One region of the Streptomyces sp. NPDC001513 genome, then DNA from elsewhere that is predicted to be linked to it. Evidence: predicted binding sites of a transcription regulator. Region 1 holds the regulator's gene; the other holds the start of a gene.

The links. The regulator HrcA, encoded in region 1, represses chaperone genes, less so after heat shock. The targets are predictions, from matches to a motif close to TTNGCACTCNGNNNNNCNGAGTGCNAA.
Region 2: a site for HrcA is predicted at 4,724-4,750, ahead of groES (co-chaperone GroES). Genes of this name have one in related genera too.

The regions. Positions count from the first base shown of each region.
Region 1 is NZ_JBIAVU010000013.1:81,295-88,389, reverse strand. It holds gene ACFYZ4_RS27565 (16S rRNA (uracil(1498)-N(3))-methyltransferase) at 1-669, opposite strand, end outside; gene ACFYZ4_RS27560 (nitronate monooxygenase) at 666-1,757, opposite strand; gene dnaJ (molecular chaperone DnaJ) at 1,914-3,050, opposite strand; gene hrcA (heat-inducible transcriptional repressor HrcA) at 3,051-4,067, opposite strand; gene ACFYZ4_RS27545 (MBL fold metallo-hydrolase) at 4,214-4,939, shown strand; gene ACFYZ4_RS27540 (DUF3097 domain-containing protein) at 4,968-5,771, shown strand; gene ACFYZ4_RS27535 (Uma2 family endonuclease) at 5,773-6,327, opposite strand; gene hemW (radical SAM family heme chaperone HemW) at 6,428-7,095, opposite strand, start outside.
Region 2 is NZ_JBIAVU010000006.1:355,926-363,020, forward strand. It holds gene ACFYZ4_RS16365 (FtsW/RodA/SpoVE family cell cycle protein) at 1-750, opposite strand, end outside; gene ACFYZ4_RS16370 (LCP family protein) at 738-2,024, opposite strand; gene ACFYZ4_RS16375 (sensor histidine kinase) at 2,080-3,420, opposite strand; gene ACFYZ4_RS16380 (response regulator transcription factor) at 3,413-4,102, opposite strand; gene groES (co-chaperone GroES) at 4,894-5,202, shown strand; gene groL (chaperonin GroEL) at 5,315-6,943, shown strand; gene ACFYZ4_RS16395 (ester cyclase) at 7,017-7,095, opposite strand, start outside.

The DNA of each region.
Region 1 (7,095 bases):
GCGGCCCAGCCGGTAGGGGTGGGCCCCCGCCCCGGCGAACGCCGCCAGTTCCTCCGGGGAGACCCCGCCCTCCGGGCCGACGACCAGGACGACGGAACCCGAGGAGGGCAGCGCGGCCGTGGCCAGGGCGTCGGAGGGGGTGTCGCGGTCCTCGTGCAGGACCATGCCCAGGTCGGCCTCGGCGAGCAGCGCCGCCACCTGCTTGGTGGACATGGCCTCGGCCACCTCCGGGAAGCGGACCCGGCGGGACTGCTTGCCCGCCTCGCGGGCGGTGGCGCGCCACTTGGCCAGGGACTTGGCCCCCCGGTCCCCGCGCCACTGCGTGATGCAGCGCGAGGCCTGCCAGGGCACGATCGCGTCGACGCCGGTCTCGGTCATGGTCTCGACGGCCAGCTCGCCGCGGTCGCCCTTGGGCAGGGCCTGGACCACGGTGATGCGGACGGCCGGTTCCGGTTCCAGTCCGGCCGAGGACACGGCCACGACCAGCCGGTCCTTGCCCTCCGCCGCCTTCACGACCGCTTCCGCCCAGCCGCCCCGGCCGTCGGTCAGGACCAGTGCCTCGCCCGGGTTCAGCCGTTTCACGGACACCGCGTGCCGGCCCTCCGGGCCGTCCAGGACGAACTCCGGTCCCGCGGGGACCTCTTCGACCACGAACACCGGGGCGGTCATGACGCACTCCTCATCTGCATTGCCTTCAACGTGCTCTGTGCCTCGGCCAGTTCGGCCGCCAGCACCTCCACCAGTTCCGCCGCCGGCAGCGCCCGCGCCAGCCGGTGCCCCTGGCCCGCCCACAGGGCCATGCCCTGCGCGTCCCCGGCCGCGGCGGCCGCCTTGCGCAGCCCCGAGGTCAGGTGGTGGACCTGGGGGTAGGCGGCCGGGGCGTACGGGCCGTGCTCGCGCATGAAGCGGTTCACCAGCCCCCGCGCCGGCCGCCCGGAGAACGCCCGGGTCAGCTCGGTCCGGACGAACAGCGGGTCGGTCAGCGCCTTCTTGTGCACGGGGTCCGCCCCCGACTCCGGGCAGGCCAGGAAGGCCGTCCCGAGCTGCGCCGCCTCGGCGCCCGCCGCGAGCAGCGCCGCGATCTGCGAGCCCCGCATGAGGCCGCCCGCCGCGATGATCGGCAGGGCCACGGCCTCCCGGACCTGGGCCACCAGCGCGAGCAGCCCCACGGCCGCCGTGCCGTCGGCCTGCGGGTCGTCGCGGTGCGTGCCCTGGTGGCCGCCCGCCTCGACGCCCTGGACGCACACGGCGTCGGCGCCCGCCTGCTGGGCCGTACGGGCCTCCTCGACGGAGGTCGCCGTGACGACCGTGTACGTACCGGCCTTGCGCAGGGCGGCGAGGGCCGCGGAGGAGGGACAGCCGAAGACGAACGAGACGACCGGGACCGGGTCTTCGAGGAGGATGGCCAGCTTGGCGTCGTAGCCGTCGTCGCTCGTGCCGATGAGGTCCTCCTCGGCGAGCGAGATCCCGTACCAGCTCGCCTCACCGGCCAGCTGCCCGCGGTACGCCTCCACGGCGGCCGGATCCACGTACCCGGTCTGCGGCATGAAGAGGCTGACGCCGAAACGGCGCCGGGTCAGGGCGCGCACCTGCTTGATCTCCTGGTACATCCCGTCGGCGGTCTTGTAGCCGCCCGCCAGGAAGCCCAGCCCGCCCGCCTCGCACACGGCGGCGGCGAGCGGCGGACAGGAGACGCCGCCCGCCATGGGAGCCTGCACGATCGGGTAAGGAGAGAGACCGTACGGTGCGGAGGACATGGACTGCATCGTGCCATGTCCCGCTCATGGGGCCGAATCATGGCATTCGCCTGGCATAGTCCGCTTCCGGCCCCGGTCAGGGGCCGCCGCCGGGCCCATGCGAAGAGCCCGGCAGGGAATCCCCTGGCCGGGCTCTCGGCGGTGTCCGCCGGCCGCTCAGCGACCGTTGAACGCGTCCTTCAGGCGGCTGAACAGCCCCTGCTGACCTGGCGCGAACTGGCCCATCGGCCGCTCCTCGCCGCGCAGCTTCGCCAGCTGGCGCAGCAGTTCCTCCTGCTGGGCGTCCAGCTTGCCCGGGGTGGTGACCTCGACGTGGACGATCAGGTCGCCGCGCCCGCCGCCGCGCAGGTGGGTGACGCCCCGCCCGTGCAGCGGGATCGCCTGCCCGGAGCCGGTGCCGGGCCGGATGTCGATCTCCTCCAGGCCGTCCAGCGTCTCCAGCGGGCATTTCGTGCCCAGTGCGGCCGCCGTCATCGGGAGCGTCACCGTGCAGTGCAGGTCGTCCCCGCGCCGCTGGAAGGTCGGGTGCGCCAGCTCGTGGATCTCCACGTACAGGTCGCCGGCGGGGCCGCCGCCGGGGCCGACCTCGCCCTCGCCCGCGAGCTGGATCCGGGTGCCGTTCTCGACACCGGCCGGGATCTTGACCGTGAGGCTGCGGCGGGAGCGGACCCGTCCGTCGCCCGCGCACTCGGGGCACGGGGTCGGGACCACGGTGCCGAAGCCCTGGCACTGCGGGCAGGGGCGCGAGGTCATGACCTGGCCCAGGAAGGACCGGGTGACCTGCGAGACCTCACCGCGGCCGCGGCACATGTCACACGTCTGCGCGGAGGTGCCGGGTGCGGCGCCCTCGCCGGAGCAGGTGGTGCAGACGACGGCCGTGTCGACCTGGATGTCCTTGGTCGTCCCGAAGGCCGCCTCGTCCAGCTCCAGGTCCAGCCGGATCATGGCGTCCTGGCCGCGCCGGGTCCGCGAGCGCGGGCCGCGCTGCTGACTCTGCCCGAAGAAGGCGTCCATGATGTCGGAGAAGTTGCCGAAGCCGCCGGCCCCGAAGCCGCTCGCTCCGCCGCCGCCCGAGGAGGACAGCGGGTCGCCGCCGAGGTCGTAGACCTGCTTCTTCTGCGGGTCCGAGAGGACCTCGTAGGCGGCGTTGATCTCCTTGAAACGCTCTTGCGTCTTGGGATCGGGGTTCACGTCCGGGTGCAGCTCGCGCGCGAGCCGCCGGAAGGCCTTCTTGATCTCGTCCTGCGATGCGTCGCGGCGCACGCCGAGAACGGCGTAGTAGTCCGTGGCCACTTACGACTCCGCCAGGATCTGTCCGACGTAACGTGCCACTGCGCGTACCGCTCCCATCGTTCCGGGGTAGTCCATGCGGGTCGGTCCGACCACGCCGAGTTTGGCGACTGCTTCGCCGCCCGAACCGTAACCGACGGAGACGACGGACGTGGAGTTCAGTCCCTCGTAGGCATTCTCATGCCCGATCCGTACGGCCATTCCCGACTCGTTGGCCTCGCCGAGCAGCTTGAGGAGCACGACCTGCTCCTCCAGCGCCTCGAGCACCGGCCTGATCGTCAGGGGAAAATCGTGTCCGAAGCGGGTGAGATTGGCGGTGCCGCCGATCATCAGCCGTTCCTCGGCTTCCTCGACCAGGGTTTCGAGGAGTGTCGTGAGCACGGTGGAGACCGTGCCGCGGTCCTCGGCCTCGAAGGATTCGGGGAGGTCCTGGACGAGCGGGGGCACATCGGTGAAGCGCCGTCCGACGACCCGGCTGTTGAGCCGGGCCCGCAGGTCGGCGAGCGAGGCCTCGCCGAAGGGGCTCGGGCAGTCGATGAGCCGCTGCTCGACCCGTCCGGTGTCCGTGATCAGTACGAGCATCAGGCGCGCGGGAGCGAGCGAGAGCAGCTCCACGTGCCGGACGGTCGACCGGGTCAGGCTCGGGTACTGCACGACCGCGACCTGCCGGGTGAGCTGCGCGAGCAGCCGCACCGTGCGGCCGACGACGTCGTCGAGGTCGACGGCGCCGTCGAGGAAGTTCTGGATGGCCCGGCGCTCGGGCGTCGACAGCGGTTTGACCCCCGCCAGCTTGTCGACGAAGAGCCGGTAGCCCTTGTCGGTGGGGATCCGGCCGGCGCTGGTGTGGGGCTGGGCGATGTAGCCCTCGTCCTCCAGCACGGCCATGTCGTTGCGCACGGTCGCGGGCGAGACGCCGAGCCGGTGCCGCTCGGTGAGCGCCTTGGAGCCGACCGGCTCCTCCGTCCCGACGTAGTCCTGGACGATGGCGCGCAGCACTTCGAGTCTGCGTTCGCTGAGCATCGCGCACACCTCCAGCTGTGGTCCGTTGCCGTGTTCTGCCGTGTTCGTTGGCACTCTGTCCGTTCGAGTGCCAGAGATCCCCCGCTCAGTGTACGGCCGGGTAGTAAGACCCTGGCAAGGGAGGCCCGCCAGGGTAGCGTCGCGGCATGGACGTGCGTTGGGAAGAGGAAGGCTGGGAACGGCTGACCGGGCGGGCCGGCCGGCGGCGGCTGCCGGTGTGGGACTGCACCGTGGGACTGGTGGTGGGCAACGAGTCGGTCCTCCTGATCGACCCCGGTTCCTGTCTCCGGGAGGGCGCACAGGTGCGCGCGGAGGCGGAGCGGCTGACGGGTCGGCACGTGACCCATATCGCATTCACGCACGGCCATTTCGATCACGTCCTGGGCGGGGCCGCCTTCTCCGGGGCCGAGGTGTTCGGTGCGGTCGGGCTGGACGCGCTGCTGTCGACGGGCCGTGAGGAGCTGCGCGGCGACGCGGTGCGGCACGGCCTGGCGGAGCCGGAGGCGGCCGAGGCGGTGGACCTGCTGGTGGTGCCGAAGCACCTGGTGTCGGGCGAGTGGACGCTGGAACTGGGCGGGCTGCAGGTGCTGCTGGCCAATGTGGGGCCCGGGCACACCCGGCACGACCTGGCCGTCTTCGTGCCGGGCGAGCGCGAGACGGTGTTCTGCGGGGACCTGGTCGAGGAGTCGGGCGAGCCCTTGGCGGGTCCGGACGCGACGCCCCGGCAGTGGCCCGCCGCCCTGGACCGGCTGCTGGCGCTCGGCGGCGACGACGCGCTGTACGTGCCGGGTCACGGAGCGGTGGTCTCGGCGGACTTCGTCCGTGCGCAACGCGCCACACTGGCAATCCGTTTCGGCGTGTCGGAGACATGACGCGGGCCGCTCTCCTACTGTCGGCCGGATGCGCGAGTACTCCCCCGACCTGACCCCGCAGTGGAAGCGCCCCCGGGCGGTGCCCGAGGTGGCGGCCGAGCCCGATCTGGTGGTCGAGGTGGCGGGTACGGACTTCTGCGGCGCGGTGGTGGCCTGCGAGGCGGGCACGGTGACCCTGGAGGACCGCTTCGGCAAGCGTCGGGTGTTCCCGATGGAACCGCGGGGCTTCCTGCTGGAGGGCGCGGTCGTCACCCTGGTCCGCCCGCCCCGGGGCCCGTCGGCGCCGGCCCGTACGGCCTCGGGCTCGCTCGCGGTTCCGGGCGCCCGGGCCCGGGTGGCGCGGGCCGGCCGCATCTACGTCGAGGGCCGCCACGACGCGGAACTGGTCGAGAAGGTCTGGGGCGACGACCTGCGCATCGAGGGCGTGGTGGTGGAGTACCTGGAGGGCATCGACGACCTGCAGGCCATCGTCGCCGACTTCGCCCCGGGCCCGGACGCCCGCCTGGGCGTCCTGGTGGACCATCTGGTGCCCGGCTCGAAGGAGTCCCGCATCGCGGCCTCGGTGACCTCGCCGGACGTCCTGATCGTGGGCCACCCGTACGTGGACGTGTGGCAGGCCGTGAAGCCGTCGGCGCTGGGCATTCCCGCGTGGCCGGTGGTCCCGCGCGGCCAGGACTGGAAGACGGGCATCTGCCGGGCCCTGGGCTGGCCGGAGAACACGGGCGCCGCCTGGCAGCACGTCCTGTCCCGGGTGACGTCCTACAAGGACCTGGAGCCGACGCTGCTGGGCCGCGTGGAGGAGCTGATCGACTTCGTCACGGCACCGGTTTGAGCTACGGCAGGGTGCCGAACTCCGTGGTGTCGAGCGTGACACCGAGGACGTCGAGCGGGACCGGTTCACCGAACTTGCTGGTCCGCTCGGTCCGGTAGTCGGCTTCTTCTCCGGCGCCGAAGGGTTCGGTGAGCACCACGCACTTGGCCTGGAAGGGGTCGATGATCAAATAGGTGGGGATGCCGCCCGCCGCGTAGATGGAGCGCTTCGTCACATAGTCGCGCAGCTTGCTGGTCTTGGAGACGACCTCGACCACCATCGCCAGAGCCTGAGCGGGCACCAACCGGCCCGACTCGGGCGCTGCCTCGCTGGGCAGGACCACGAGGTCCGGCTGCGGCTCGGACGACTCCGCCGGAATGTCCACGTCCTGCGTCTGGAGCGGGTACAAGCGCCCCACGGGGATCTGCCGCTGGACGAACAGGACGAACAGGTTGTGGACCACGTCGGGCCCCGCCATCATCACGATTTCCCCCCTGAGGAGCTCAACCTTGACCCCCTCGGGAGCCTCGAAGCTCTCGAAGTACTCGGTCATCCGGCGATCGTCCACAGCGGTCATCTCCGTGCCCTCCACTTCTGCCGCCGGGTATGCGACAGAAGGCTACGAACAGGCTAGGCCGCGCCTGCCCTCATTCGCAGCGATTCACTCCGGCGAGTGATCAGTCGACCAGGTCCCGGACCACCGCGTCGGCCAGCAGCCGGCCGCGCAGGGTCAGGACGGCCCGCCCGGCCTCGTACGGCGCGGGGTCCAGCAGACCGTCCGCGAGGGCCTTGCGGGAGGCGGCGAGGCCGGCCGGGGCGAGCAGGGACAGCGGGACCCCGTCCACGAGGCGCAGCTCCAGCAGGATCCGCTCGACGCGCCGGTCCTCCTCGGAGAGGAGCTCGCGCCCCGCGCCCGGAGACCGGCCCTCGGCCAGCGCGGCGGCGTACGCTCCCGGGTGCTTCACGTTCCACCAGCGGACCCCGCCGACGTGCGAGTGCGCGCCCGGCCCGGCGCCCCACCAGTCGGCGCCGCGCCAGTACAGCTCGTTGTGCAGGCAGCGCCCGGCCTCCGAGGTGGCCCAGTTGGACACCTCGTACCAGGAGTACCCGGCCCCGGCCATGACCTCGTCCGCGATCAGGTAGCGGTCGGCGTGCACGTCGTCGTCCGTCATCGGGACCTCGCCCCGGCGGATCCGGCGCGCCAGCTGCGTGCCCTCCTCGACGATCAGCGCGTAGGCGCTGATGTGGTCCGGGCCCGCCCCGAGCGCCGCGTCCAGCGAAGCCCGCCAGTCCTCGTCCGACTCCCCGGGCGTCCCGTAGATCAGGTCGAGGTTGACGTGCTCGA
Region 2 (7,095 bases), on a different contig from region 1:
CATGACCACGAACACGCCGAAGAAGATCAGCGAGGTGCCGAGGTCGCGCTCGAAGACCAGCACCAGCATCGAGACGATCCACACCGTGACGATCGGCCCGAGCTGCCGCATCGGGGGCAGCCGCATGCCCAGGAACCGGCGGCCCGTCAGCGCCAGCGAGTCCCGGTGGATGACCAGGTACCCGGCGAAGAAGACCGCGATCATGATCTTCACGAACTCGCCGGGCTGCAGCGAGAAGCCGAAGAGTTTGATCCACCGCTTCGCGCCGTAGGTGTCCGCGCCGAAGAAGGCCGGCGCGATCAGCAGCACCAGCGCGACGGCCATCGTGATGTAGATGAACCGTTGCAGCAGCCGGTGGTCGCGCAGCAGCGCCAGCACCAGCAGGCAGGCGGCGACCCCGACCACCGTCCACATCAGCTGCCCGGGGGCGTTCGCGTCCGAGTTGTAGCGCTCGATGTAGCCCTGGTCGAGGCGGTGCAGCAGCACCAGGCCGAGCCCCGTCAGCAGCATCGCGAGGGGGAAGACCAGCGGGTCCGCGTAGGCCGCGAAGCGGCGCACGCCCAAGTGCCCCACCAGCGACAGCAGGGTCATGCTGATGGTGAAGCCGGCGAGGTTGGGCGGCAGCTCGTCGTTCATGGCGAGGCCCGCGGCGGCGTGGCCGAAGACGGCGATGGCGATGACGAAGACCAGGAGCAGCGCCTCCGTACGTCGGCGGGCGCCCGCCGACGTCAGGGGTTTCAGTCCACGCACGGAATGCCGCCGCTGTCCTTGGGGTAGGACGGGGAAGGCGAAGAGGGCGGGGGCGACCCCTCGTGTGACCCCTCGTGTGACGCTTCAGGCGACGCCCCATGTGGCGCCCCATGTGGCGCCGGAGGTGCGGACGCGGCGCCCGGGGCGCCGGGGCTCGCGGCGGCTTTGGGTCCGATCTGCTCGGCAATGAGGCGCTTTATCTTCATATCATCTACGACGTTGATGTCCTCCCCATGGTTCCTTCCGAAGCGTTCGATGGGAAGTGTCATGAATTGCACCCGCCCGCCGGAGAGGTTCTTCGCCTGCTTCACGAACGCCGGCAGGTCCCACCCCGCGTCCGTGACCACGTCCTGCTTCGCGGCGTCGACCAGCTTGAGCAGCTTCACGGGGTCGGTGAAGGTCCCGGCCGAGTTCAGCTTCTTCGTCGCGCCCGCGAGGAAGGCCTGCTGCCGCTTCGTCCGGTCCAGATCGCCCATGTCCAGGCCGTGCCGCTGGCGCACGAAGGCGAGCGACTGCCGGCCGTCGAGCGTCTGCGGGCCCGCGGGGAAGTCGGCGCCGGAGTACTTGTCCTTCACCGCCTTGTTCAGGCACACCGGTACGCCGCCCAGCGCGTCCGCGAGGTGGTGGAAACCGGCCAGGTTCAGCTCGGCGAAGTGATCGACCGGGACGCCCAGGAAGTTCCGCACCGTTTCGATCTGCGCCCTGCGCCCCGCCTCCCGGCCCTCCCGCTCCAGCTGCCGGCCGTCCTTGACCCCCTGCGCGGCGAGCTGTTCCTGTTTCCGATCCTTCGCCAGCCCGTACGCCTTCTTGATCTTGTCCTTGCCGTGGCCCGGTATGTCGACGAAGTCGTCGCGCGGCACCGAGAAGGCCTTCGCCCGGCTGCCGTCCCCGGGCACGTGCAGCAGGATCAGGGTGTTCGCGTTGTAGCCGCCGATGTCCGAGCTGCCGGCGTGCAGTTGGTCGAGGACCTCCTCCGGCAGTTTCTCGCCGTTCTGGTCCCGGCGGCTGTCCAGGCCCATGAGCAGGATGTTCGTGTCGCCGAACTTCGACTTCTCGGCGCCTTCGAGGGCCTTGGAACTGGCGATGCCGGCGGCGAGGTCCCGGTACAGGTACCAGGCGCCGCCGCCCGCCATGACCGCCAGCGCGCAGCCGGTGACCAGCAGCGTGCGTCCGATCCGCCGGCGGCGGGACGGGCGGCGGGACGGGCGGCGGGACGGGCGGTGGCGGGGTCGGGTCGTCGGGGTCTGCGTCGGCTTCCTCCGGTGCGCGCTCATGCCTGCCCATGCTGGGGGAGGCGCGCTGAAGGAATCCTGAGGGCTCGGGGGAGTGCTACCGGATCCGCAGCACCAGCCGCGCGCCCCCGGCGGGCGCCGGCAGCGCGCGTACGTCGCCCCCGTGCGCCCGCGCGATCTCCCGGGCGATGGCCAGGCCCAGCCCGGTGCCGCCGCTGGCCCGGCCCCGGTCCGCGGCCAGCCGTACGAACCGCTCGAACACCCGGTCCCGGTCCGCCCGCGGTATGCCCGGCCCGTCGTCCGTGACCTCCAGCACCGCCCAGCCGTCCTGCGCCGCCGCCCGTACGACGACCTCCGCGCGGGCGTACCGCAGGGCGTTGTCCACCAGGTTGGCCAGCGCCCGCTCCAGCCGCGCCGGATCCCCGGACGCCGGTACGGGCGCCCGCGCGTCCAGCCGTACCGCGACCCGGGCGCCGCCCCGGCGCGCCACGTCCTCCGCGGCCAGCAGGGCCAGGTCCACCGGCTCGGGGCGGGGCGCCGGCCCGCCGTCGAGGCGGGCCAGCAGCAGCAGGTCCGCCGCGATCCGCTGGAGCCGCTCGGTGTCGGCCAGCGCGGCCGCGACCGACTCCCGGTCGGGGCGGTCCATGGCCAGCGCCACCTCCAGCCGGGACCGCACGGCGGCCAGCGGGTTGCGCAGCTCGTGGGAGGCGTCCGCGGTGAACTGCCGCTGCCGCGCGTCGGAGCGCTCCAGCCGGTCGAGGGTGTCGTTGACGGTCCGGGCCAGCCGGGCGATCTCGTCGGCCCCGCCCGGGTCCGGAACGCGCCGGTCCAGCTCGCTCGCGGTGACGGCCGCCAGCTCGGTCCGGATCGCGCTCACCGGGCGCAGGGCGTGGCCGGTCACCCACCAGGCCAGGGCCGCCGCGAAGCCGATCAGCGGGGGCGCGCCGGCCAGTAGCCCGATCCGGACGGCCCGGGTGGCGTCGTCGACGTCACCGAGCACGGTCATCGCGTACACGGTGTGCGCGCCCGGCGCATCGAGGACGACGACCGCGCGCCGTTCCGCGCCGGGGTGCGCGGGCGGGAGGACGGCCGAGCGGGAGTCCTCCCCGGGGCCGGGACGCGGCGCACCATCGAGCTCGTGGGGTTCCGGGCCGTGCCTCGGATCGCCGGTGGTGGCGACGGTCCGGCCGGCCGCGTCCCGTACGAGGACCAGGTCCACCCCGCTCTCGGGCGCGGGCAGCCGTCCGCCGGGCGGCAGGGTCCGGCTGTCGAGCTGGGCTGCGACCTTCCGGGCGGCGAGCTCGGTGCGGCCGGTGGTGTTGTCGAGGAGGTTGGCGCGCAGCAGGGCGTGCAGCCACAGTCCGCCGGCGGCGAGGACGGCGGCCATCGCGAGGGCGGCGGCTGCGGCGGTGCGGGCGCGGACGGTGGCCCTAGCCACCGTCGGGGGCCATCCGGTAGCCGGTCCCGTGGACGGTGAGGATCGAGCGGCGGCCGAAGGGCGCGTCGATCTTCTTGCGCAGCGAGGAGACGTACACCTCGACGATGTTCGGGTCGATGCCGTGCGGGGTGTCCCAGACCTCGTCGAGGATGTCCTGCTTGGCGACGGCCCGGCCGGGCTGCTCCATCAGGCAGGCGAGCACGCCGAGTTCGCGGGCGGTGAGCTCGATGTCCCGGCCGCCGCGGCGGCAGCGGCGGCCCTGCGGGTCCAGGACCAGGTCGCCGGCCTGGAGGAGGCAGCCGCGGTCGGAGGCGCCGGCGCCGGCGCGGCGGGCCAGTGCGCGGAGCCGGGCGGCCAGGACGACGAAGGAGAACGGCTTGGTGAGGTAGTCGTCCGCGCCGCAGTCCAGGCCCTCGGCCTCGTCGTACTCGCCGTCCCGGGCGGTGAGCATCAGGACCGGGGTGGTGTCGCCGTGGGCGCGCATGCGGGCGCAGATCTCGTAGCCGCTGAGGCCGGGGAGCATCAGGTCGAGCAGGACGACGCCGTACGGGCCGCCGGCGAGGGCCAGGTCCAGTCCGCGGTGGCCGTCGTGCGCGACCTCGACGAGGTGCCCGTTTGCGGACAGGCCGCGCCGCAGGGACTCGGCGAGGCCTTCTTCGTCTTCGACCACGAGGATGTGCACGGAGCAAGCCTCACATATCGCCCTTTCCCTCCCGGGTGGGGGTACGGGTGCGGGTGCGGGTGCCCTGCGGGCGGCTAGGCGGTGTGCGGGTGTGGGTCGGTGCGGGGTGCCCTGCGGGCGGCTGGGCGGTGAGGGGTGTGGGGCGGTGCCCCGCGGGAGGGTCTCCTCGGCTCGCGCCTGCGGGGATGGTCGAGTTGTGCGGCCTGGGTTGCGCGCTCGTCCTGCGGGGACCCTCCCGCGTGTCCCCGCCCCACGGCCCGGCTTCGACAGCGGAGGGGAGTGGGGACGTGTCGGGGTGTCCCCGCAGGACGAGCGCGCAACCGCCCTCAGCGGCCTTGACATGCCCGCAGGCGCGAGCCGAGGAGACATCCCGGCGCGGCGCCACGGACCGACCCCGCCGACAAGCCTTCAGGAAACCTTGCCGAGCCGCCCGCAGGGCAACCGGCCGAGGAGACATCCCGGCGCGGCACCGCGGACCGACCCCCGCCGACAAGCCCGCAGGGAAACCTTGCCGAGCCGCCCGCAGGGACGGGCCTGCCGGAAATGGTGCCGGGCTGCCCGCAGGGCAACCCGCGGGGCGCGGGCCCAGCCCGGGGAAAACGACACCCCCGGCGGCCAGAATTGGCACTCCGCTTGACCGAGTGCTAATCGCCGGAATAGTGTCGCACCTGGCACTCACCCCTGGTGAGTGCCAACACAGCGACAGGCAGATCCGGCACCCGCGACGACGGATCGACCTGGTCGCCACCTCAGACAGTTAACCCCGGATCTCCGAAGGGGGAGGTCGGATCGTGACGACCGCCAGCTCCAAGGTTGCCATCAAGCCGCTTGAGGACCGCATTGTGGTCCAGCCGCTCGACGCCGAGCAGACCACGGCCTCCGGCCTGGTCATCCCGGACACCGCGAAGGAGAAGCCCCAGGAGGGCGTCGTCCTCGCGGTGGGCCCGGGTCGCTTCGAGGACGGCCAGCGTCTCCCGCTGGACGTCACCGTCGGCGACATCGTGCTCTACAGCAAGTACGGCGGCACCGAAGTGAAGTACAGCGGCGAGGAGTACCTCGTCCTCTCGGCTCGCGACGTGCTCGCGATCGTCGAGAAGTAATTCTCTTCATCAGTACTGCTTTGAGCTGCGCCCCTGGTCACCCCGCTGATTGCCGGGCGGCGAGGGGCGCAGTTCGTTAAACCCGAGTTTTCGAGAGGGCTGAACCGCTCCCATGGCGAAGATCCTGAAGTTCGACGAGGACGCCCGTCGCGCCCTCGAGCGCGGCGTCAACAAGCTTGCCGACACGGTCAAGGTGACGATCGGCCCCAAGGGCCGCAACGTCGTCATCGACAAGAAGTTCGGCGCCCCCACCATCACCAACGACGGTGTCACCATCGCCCGCGAGGTCGAGCTGGACGACCCGTACGAGAACCTGGGCGCGCAGCTCGTGAAGGAGGTGGCGACCAAGACCAACGACATCGCGGGTGACGGCACCACCACCGCCACCGTGCTGGCCCAGGCGCTGGTCCGCGAGGGTCTGCGCAACGTCGCCGCGGGTGCCTCCCCGGCCGCCCTGAAGAAGGGCATCGACGCCGCGGTCAAGGCCGTCTCCGAGGAGCTCCTCGCGACTGCCCGCCCGATCGAGGACAAGTCCGACATCGCCGCCGTGGCCGCGCTCTCCGCGCAGGACCAGCAGGTCGGCGAGCTCATCGCCGAGGCGATGGACAAGGTCGGCAAGGACGGTGTCATCACCGTCGAGGAGTCCAACACCTTCGGCCTGGAGCTGGAGTTCACCGAGGGCATGGCCTTCGACAAGGGCTACCTCTCCCCGTACATGGTCTCCGACCAGGAGCGTATGGAGGCCGTCCTCGACGACCCGTACATCCTGATCAACCAGGGCAAGATCTCCTCGATCCAGGACCTCCTGCCCCTGCTGGAGAAGGTCATCCAGGCCGGCGGCTCCCGCCCGCTGCTGATCATCGCCGAGGACGTCGAGGGCGAGGCGCTCTCCACCCTCGTCGTCAACAAGATCCGCGGCACCTTCAACGCGGTAGCCGTCAAGGCCCCCGGCTTCGGTGACCGCCGCAAGGCGATGCTCCAGGACATGGCCACCCTCACCGGTGCCACCGTCATCGCCGAGGAGGTCGGCCTCAAGCTCGACCAGGCCGGTCTGGACGTACTGGGCTCCGCCCGTCGCGTGACCATCTCCAAGGACGACACCACCATCGTCGACGGTGGCGGCAGCCACGACGAGGTCGTCGGCCGCGTCAACCAGATCAAGGCCGAGATCGAGTCCACCGACTCGGACTGGGACCGCGAGAAGCTGCAGGAGCGCCTGGCGAAGCTCGCCGGCGGCGTCTGCGTCATCAAGGTCGGCGCCGCCACCGAGGTGGAGCTCAAGGAGAAGAAGCACCGCCTTGAGGACGCCATCTCGGCGACCCGCGCCGCGGTCGAGGAGGGCATCGTCTCCGGCGGTGGCTCCGCGCTCGTCCACGCCGTCAAGGTCCTCGAGGGCAACCTCGGCCTGTCGGGCGACGAGGCCACCGGTGTCGCGGTCGTGCGCCGCGCCGCCGTCGAGCCGCTGCGCTGGATCGCCGAGAACGCCGGTCTCGAGGGTTACGTCATCACCGCGAAGGTCGCCGAGCTCGACAAGGGCCAGGGCTTCAACGCCGCCACCGGCGAGTACGGCGACCTGGTCAAGGCCGGCGTCATCGACCCGGTGAAGGTCACCCGTTCCGCGCTGGAGAACGCCGCCTCCATCGCCTCCCTGCTGCTCACGACCGAGACCCTGGTCGTCGAGAAGCCGGCGGACGACGAGGGCGACGCCGGTCACGGCCACGGTCACGGCCACAGCCACTGATCGCGCACCACGCAGAGAAGGCCCCGTTCCGCAGCCGCGGAACGGGGCCTTCCCCGTGGTTCGGCCCCGGGCCTCAGGATCCGTAGGGCGATCCGGAGCCGCCCATCTGGCGCTGCAGTGCTCCGGGGTTGTAATGCCACCAGCCCTCGACG